Regions from separate parts of the Streptomyces krungchingensis genome, predicted to be linked through region 2. Evidence: riboswitches for the same ligand, from Rfam matches in the RefSeq annotation. Region 2 holds a riboswitch; each other region holds the start of a gene.
The links. A riboswitch is a leader RNA that binds a small molecule or an ion and turns the genes downstream of it on or off. The one in region 2 is predicted to bind ZMP and ZTP.
Positions count from the first base shown of each region.

Region 1: linked by a shared signal. The riboswitch ahead of ACSYGO_RS00220 (dihydropteroate synthase) and the one ahead of ACSYGO_RS28355 (glycine hydroxymethyltransferase) in region 2 are both predicted to bind ZMP and ZTP.
Region 3: linked by a shared signal. The riboswitch ahead of ACSYGO_RS39800 (bifunctional 5,10-methylenetetrahydrofolate dehydrogenase/5,10-methenyltetrahydrofolate cyclohydrolase) and the one ahead of ACSYGO_RS28355 (glycine hydroxymethyltransferase) in region 2 are both predicted to bind ZMP and ZTP.

Region 1 covers NZ_JBPUKY010000001.1:44,969-47,220, reverse strand. Annotated here, with positions in the region: gene ACSYGO_RS00230 (NUDIX domain-containing protein) at 28-402, opposite strand; gene ACSYGO_RS00225 (dihydropteroate synthase) at 293-886, opposite strand; partial or broken gene ACSYGO_RS00220 (dihydropteroate synthase) at 891-1,085, opposite strand; ZMP/ZTP riboswitch at 1,173-1,264, opposite strand; partial or broken gene ACSYGO_RS00215 (porphobilinogen synthase) at 1,253-1,576, shown strand; gene ACSYGO_RS00210 (DUF4232 domain-containing protein) at 2,247-2,252, opposite strand, start outside.
Region 2 covers NZ_JBPUKY010000001.1:6,430,648-6,432,899, reverse strand. Annotated here, with positions in the region: gene ACSYGO_RS28355 (glycine hydroxymethyltransferase) at 1-1,331, opposite strand, end outside; ZMP/ZTP riboswitch at 1,363-1,450, opposite strand; gene rocD (ornithine--oxo-acid transaminase) at 1,698-2,252, shown strand, end outside.
Region 3 covers NZ_JBPUKY010000001.1:9,180,190-9,182,441, reverse strand. Annotated here, with positions in the region: gene ACSYGO_RS39805 (nuclear transport factor 2 family protein) at 1-339, shown strand, start outside; ZMP/ZTP riboswitch at 683-769, shown strand; gene ACSYGO_RS39800 (bifunctional 5,10-methylenetetrahydrofolate dehydrogenase/5,10-methenyltetrahydrofolate cyclohydrolase) at 794-1,642, shown strand; gene ACSYGO_RS39795 (CU044_5270 family protein) at 1,652-2,252, opposite strand, start outside.

The sequences.
Region 1 (2,252 bases), 6.4 Mb from region 2:
AGCGCTCTGTACTCCTTCGACGCGTCGTCAGAGTTGCGGCAGTACGCGGTCGAAGAACACGCGGTCGCTCTCGAAGACGGGCTGAAGCCGGGAGAACTCCTGAGGTGTGACCCAGCGGGCGTCGCTCACCTCACCCGGATGCAGAACGACCTCGCCTTCCTCAGCCTCCGCCGTCCACCAGTGCAGACGGAACGTGCCGTCCTCGGTCTGCGACTCCCAGACCTTGGCCACGGGCGAGACCCTCAGCCCGACTTCCTCGTGCACTTCCCGGATCAGGGCTTCAGCCTGCGTCTCACCGTGTTCGAGTTTGCCGCTGAGGGGCGCCCAGTATCCTGACAGCCTGGCCAGCGGACCCCGCTGGATGACGAGCACTCGCTCTTTGCGTCGCACCACCGCGACGATCGCTTCTCGCTGATCCATCATGCTCCTCCTTCGGCGGTTTCCCGGGCGTAGAAGACGGTGAGCGCATCGTGGGGGGTGCCCTCGTCATGGGTACCGGGGTAATCCGCTCAGTGCCATGCCGCGTACAACTCCGTCGCCACAGTTGCCGGACTGACCCCAGCTGGTTCCGGAAAGGGCCCGAAGGGCGCCCTGGATCGATGACCAGCTGTTCCCGGCTGATGCCGGCCGTTGCCGGCGCGGCCAGACGCCCGGCGAAGAACTCCTCGATTTCCCTGCCCACTTCGGTGGCATCGGTCAACGCTTCGGTGGCTGGTGCACGCCGCTGCACGGAGTGCCTGACGTTCAGCCGACAACCAGAGCCCGTGAGTTCCTCGTACGATCCGGGATCGGGAAAGCCCTGAATGTCGTTCAGGTACGGGGCTCCTACGAGCGACGGCGAAGCGCTGGAACTCAGGCAGGAACGAGTCGACCGATACTGGCACACTCTCGGCGACCACCTGGTCCATGACGTCGGCCAACCGCCTGATTTCCCCGGCCGCGCCCACTTCCTGGACTCCCAGGTGGCTCGCCGCAGGACCCAGTTCGATGATGTCGGCCCCCTCCGACCGCAGCCGCCGGGCGCGCCCCACCGCTCCTTCAGCAGCCAGGTATCTGCTGGCTTCCGCGGACGAGTCTGCTGTCATGTTGACGGCCTCGACCAGCAGCGGCCGGCCCATGGCTATGGGCGAGGAATCCAGGTGCTGAGTCATGACGGTGCCTCCCGGGTCGATCCCAGAAGCCCAGGCGCGCGGCGCACGTCCATGTGACGAAGCCGTTCCACGATGGTTGCGCCCATCTCGACACGCCAGTCACCGCGAAGTACTCCTCCGCCTTCTACGGCCACTTCCGCGAGGCCGTCGGCTCCTCCCGCAACGTTGACCGCAAGACCCACCAGCAGGACCCTGCCAACCTCCGTGAGTCTATGCGCGAGTTGGCATTCGACTTGGAGGAGGGCGTCGACATGGTCATGGTGAAGCCCGCCGGGCCCAACCTCGACGTGCTCGTGAAGGTCATCGCCGCCGCGAAGAGCTGGATCGACCGCGACAAGGTGATCCTCGAAACTCTCACCGGCATCCGCCGGGCCGGCGCGCAGATGGTCCTCACCTACTGGGCCACCGAGGTCGCACAAAAGCTCTTCGGTGGGGTGAGGCAGCCAGCGGCTCCGACGGTGACGAGTCCGAGCTCGGCACAGCCCTGCTGGAACGTGTCGAGGCCGAGGGCCGTGACGGGGCCGACAGGCAACACCGGGGATGAGATCGGAATGGGTGGTGATGTGGTGGGCCGCCCACATATGAGTTCGCCAGTGAGGCTGCAGGGAATGCGGCCCTCAAGGTGGACCTCTGCGAGCGGGACCTGGTTCTCGATGCCCGATGAGGCGACGACGACGTGCGAGGGTTTTCATCCCACTCGTAAGTGGCCTTCACGGGCGCGGAACTGGCGGGTGGCGGCGAGGTGCATGGCCCCACCGGCCGGCCTGCGACCGCACCGGCTGCAGCCAACTCGCCTGCGGCTCGGCGCCGAGGACGATGCGACCGGTGTCCCCATGACCACCAGCGGGCGGGCCGTGCGCGGGCGGGAGAGCCGAGACGAGAACTCTCTGCAGATCGGGGCCCTGTGGCAAGCCCGCAACCCGCACCCCAGTCCCGCGCACATCCTCCCGCGCCGCCGCACGGCCACGCGCCCGTGCACGGCCCCGCGCGACAGGCAGCGGCGCTTCCGCCAACGGTTCGTCAGGCGGGACCGCGACGTCCGACGTGATCAGGCAGGAGAAGGCCGATCGATCCCTTCGGGCGTCGACACGGGCTTCAGAA
Region 2 (2,252 bases):
CCCTTGGCCGTGGTGCCGGGCTCGGCGGAGGTCAGGACGCGGTCGATCAGGCCCGCGATCTCGTCCATCTCGGCCGTGCCCAGACCACGGGTGGTCAGCGCGGGCGTGCCGATGCGGATGCCGGAGGTGTACCAGGCGCCGTTGGGGTCGGCGGGGATGGCGTTGCGGTTGGTGACGATGCCCGAGTCGAGCAGGGCGGACTCGGCCTGACGGCCGGTGAGGCCGTAGGAGGTGGCGACGTCGATCAGGTTGAGGTGGTTGTCGGTGCCGCCGGTGACCAGCGTGGCGCCGCGGCACATCAGACCCTCGGCGAGGGCACGGGAGTTGTCGACGACGGCCTGTGCGTAGTCGCGGAACTCGGGGCGTCGTGCCTCGGCGAGCGCGACGGCCTTGGCCGCCATGACGTGCGGGAGGGGGCCGCCGAGGACCATCGGGCAGCCGCGGTCGACCTGTTCGGCGAGGCTCTCGTCGCACAGCACCATGCCGCCGCGCGGGCCGCGCAGCGACTTGTGCGTGGTGGTGGTGACGATCTGGGCGTGCGGGACGGGGTCGAAGTCTCCGGTGAGCACCTTGCCGGCGACGAGGCCCGCGAAGTGCGCCATGTCGACCATGAGCGTGGCGCCGACCTCGTCGGCGATCTCGCGCATGATCCGGAAGTTCACCAGACGGGGGTAGGCGGAGTAGCCGGCGACGAGGATGAGCGGCTTGAACTCGCGGGCGGAGGTGCGCAGGGCCTCGTAGTCGATGAGGCCGGTGGCGGGGTCGGTGCCATAGGAGCGCTGGTCGAACATCTTGCCGGAGATGTTCGGGCGGAAGCCGTGGGTGAGGTGGCCGCCGGCGTCGAGGGACATGCCGAGCATGCGCTGGTTGCCGAAGGCGTGGCGCAGTTCGGCCCAGTCGGCCTCGGTGAGGTCGTTGACGTTGCGGACGCCGGCGCGCTCCAGGGCGGGGGCCTCGACGCGGGCGGCGAGGACGGCCCAGAAGGCCACGAGGTTGGCGTCGATGCCGGAGTGCGGCTGGGCGTAGGCGTGCTCGGCGCCGAAGAGCTCGCGGGCGTGCTCGGCGGCGAGGGCCTCGACGGTGTCGACGTTGCGGCAGCCGGCGTAGAAGCGGCGGCCGACGGTCCCCTCGGCGTACTTGTCGCTGAACCAGTTGCCCATGGCGAGGAGCGTGGCCGGGGAGGCGTAGTTCTCCGACGCGATCAGCTTGAGCATGTCGCGCTGGTCGGCGACCTCCTGGCCGATGGCGTCGGCGACGCGGGGCTCCACGGCCCGGATCACGTCCAGGGCACTGCGGAACGCGGTGGACTCGGTGGAAAGGGGCTCTGGCATGACGGCCTCCGGACGTGGTGTTCAGCGTTCACGGGTCGGCCCAGGCGCACGGCACACAGTTCGAGGGGCCGCTCCCCGATGGTCGGTCCCATCCCAGCGCGCCAGTCACGGCCCCGCCGGTCAGCCTACCGGGCGCGCCGGATCTGCGGGTTCCCCGGTCCACCATGCGAGCGACGGTAGGAAGGAGTCCGGGGCCCACCGTCGGCGGGCGCCACTCCCCGCCCGGGAGGACACGCCGTCCCCCGCCCGGGAGCACGTATCCACCCGTCGTCCGGGAAGCGCGAGCCGCCCGGTCCGGGCGGCACGTGCCGCCCCGTGCGCGGGCCCGCGCGTCGCCCGTGCCGCTCGTCAAGAAACGGAGATCGCGTGACCGCTACGGAGACGACGAAGGCGTTCATCGCCTCGGCCGACGCGCACAGCGCGCACAACTACCACCCGCTGCCGGTCGTCGTGGCGACGGCGGACGGGGCCTGGATGACGGACGTCGAGGGGCGCCGTTACCTCGACATGCTGGCCGGATACTCGGCGCTGAACTTCGGGCACGGCAACCGGCGGCTGATCGAGGCGGCGAAGGCGCAACTGGAGCGGGTGACGCTGACGTCGCGGGCGTTCCACCACGACCGGTTCGCGGACTTCTGCCGGGAGCTGGCGGCGCTGTGCGGCATGGAGATGGTGCTGCCGATGAACACCGGCGCGGAGGCGGTGGAGACCGCGGTGAAGACGGCCCGGAAGTGGGGGTACCGCGTGAAGGGGGTGCCCGCGGAGAGGGCGAAGATCGTCGTCGCGGGGAACAACTTCCACGGCCGTACGACCACGCTCATCAGTTTCTCCACGGACCCGGAGGCCCGGGCGGACTTCGGGCCGTACACGCCGGGCTTCGAGATCGTGCCGTACGGGGACCTGACCGCGATGCGGGCGGCG
Region 3 (2,252 bases), 2.7 Mb from region 2:
GACACCGAAGCGCTGCGCCGAGCCATTGAAGGACACACTGCGACGGATCTGCTGTCGCTCTACGCTGACGACGCGGAACTGCGCATCGTCGACCGCAACACCCAGCCCAGCCACCCGATGGTGAAACACGGTCGCGGCGAGATCGCCGAGATGCTCGACGACGTCTACAGCCGGGACATGACCCACAAGCTGGAGCAGTGCGTGGTCCAGGGCGACCACGTCGCCTTCTCCGAGTCCTGCGAGTACGCGGACGGCGTGAAGGTGCTGAGCACGTCGATGATGTCGCTGCGTGACGGCAAGATCGTCGACCAGACTCTGCTCCAGGCATGGGACGAGTAGAAAGGCACTGGCCGAAGGTCCAGATCACGTCGCGTCTGACCTGGACCTTCTCGGCGCGTGTGGGGATGGGCCGGTCGCGCCCCCGCCCCGCCCGGCTGCCGCGACCCGTCTCCGCGGCAGGTCTGCGGCTCTCCGCCTCACTGCTGGGCTCGGCCGTGCGCGCGGCCCGGTCCCGCCCGCGTCCTCCGGCACCGCGCGCCGTTCGAGGACTGCCCCTCCGGCGCCGGTGAGCCGCACCCGTATCCGGCGTGGGCCGCCCGCCTCACGGGCACGGGCGACGAGGCCCGCCTCCTCGGGCGGGCCGAACCGGCCGCGGGCGGATCACCCGCGGGAGTTGCCCTGGTCGGCGGGCCGTGACTGGCGCTGAGGTGGAGTACCACCGGGGAGCGGCCTGACGAACGGGTCTTTGCCGCGCGCCTGGGCGATCGTCAGCAGCGCTCAGGAGGAGCAGCTCATGTCCCAGGCCCAGCTCATGGACGGCACGGCTCTCGCGCGCCGGATCGTCGAGGACACCGCGAAGCGCGCCGCCGACCTGAAGGACCGCACGGGTGCGGCGCCGTGTCTGGCGACGGTGCTCGTCGGCGAGGACCCCGCCTCGGTCACCTACGTGCGGATGAAGCAGAACCGCTGCCGCAAGGCGGGGATCGAGTCCCGGCACGTCGCGCTGCCGGCCGCCACGACGACCGCCGAACTGGTCGGCACGCTCCGCGCGCTCTCCGAGGACCCGGCCGTGCACGGCATCCTGCTCCAGCACCCCGTCGGACCGCACATCGACGAGCGGGCGGCGTTCGAGGCCATCGACCCGCGCAAGGACGTCGACGGCGTGACGCTGAGCTCGTACTCGGCGATGAGCTTCGGCCTGCCCGGCTTCGTGTCCTGCACGCCCGGCGGCATCATGCGGCTCCTCGACGAGTACGACGTCGACCCGGCGGGCAAGCGGGCGGTCGTGGTGGGCCGCAGCGCGATCCTCGGCAGGCCGGTCGGCATGCTCCTCCTCGGACGGGACGCCACGGTGACGTACTGCCACTCGCGCACGAAGGACCTGGCGTCGGTCGTGCGCGAGGCGGACATCGTGGTGGCCGCGGTGGGCCGGCCCCGGCTGATCCGCGGCGAGGACGTCAAGCCGGGTGCCGTCGTGATCGACGCGGGCTACAACCCGGGCAACGTGGGCGACGTCGACTTCGACACGGCCGTCACACGGGCCGGGCTGATCACGCCCGTGCCGGGCGGCGTCGGCCCCATGACCATCGCGGTCCTGCTGGAGCAGACCGTGGCGGCGGCCGAACGCCGGCCGGGCGTCTGAGCGGCACGGTCAGCGCATCCACGCGCGGTAGGACAGCACGTCCCCGGACTTCACCCCGAACTCGGGGTCGTCCCGGGTGACGGTCTCCTCCAGGCCGAGGACGGCGCCGGTGTCCGGATCGAGCACCAGCATCCGCCGGACGGAGTGCGCCCGGTCGTCGTACACGTACGCCTGTCCCGCTCGGCCCAGCCGGTCGGTGACCGCACCGGCCGGGCGCAGGCCCTGCGCGTCGGCGAGGATCCGGACGAGCGCGGCGTTCTCCCGGGTGCCGAGCGTCCAGTTGTCCAGCAGTCCGGCGACGGCGTCGAGGAGTCCCGGGGTGTCCAGGGGGCCGGTGCGGTCGATCTCGTCCAGGTAGGCGCGCAGCCGTACGGCGTCGTGCGGCGGCCGGGCGACGGGCGGGGCGTCGCTCCAACTCGGCGGATAGGTCCGCCTGCTGAGGACGTGCCCGTCCTCGACGGTGCGGGGCACGGGGTCGGCGTCGGTGACGACCGGCTTTCCCGGGCGGCGCGGATCGGTGGCCACGACGAGTTCCGTGTGGCTGCCGTCGGCCTGCCAGCGGACGAGGCGTTCCTCGGGCAGGGTGACGGGCGGCCGGGCGCCGGGGCCG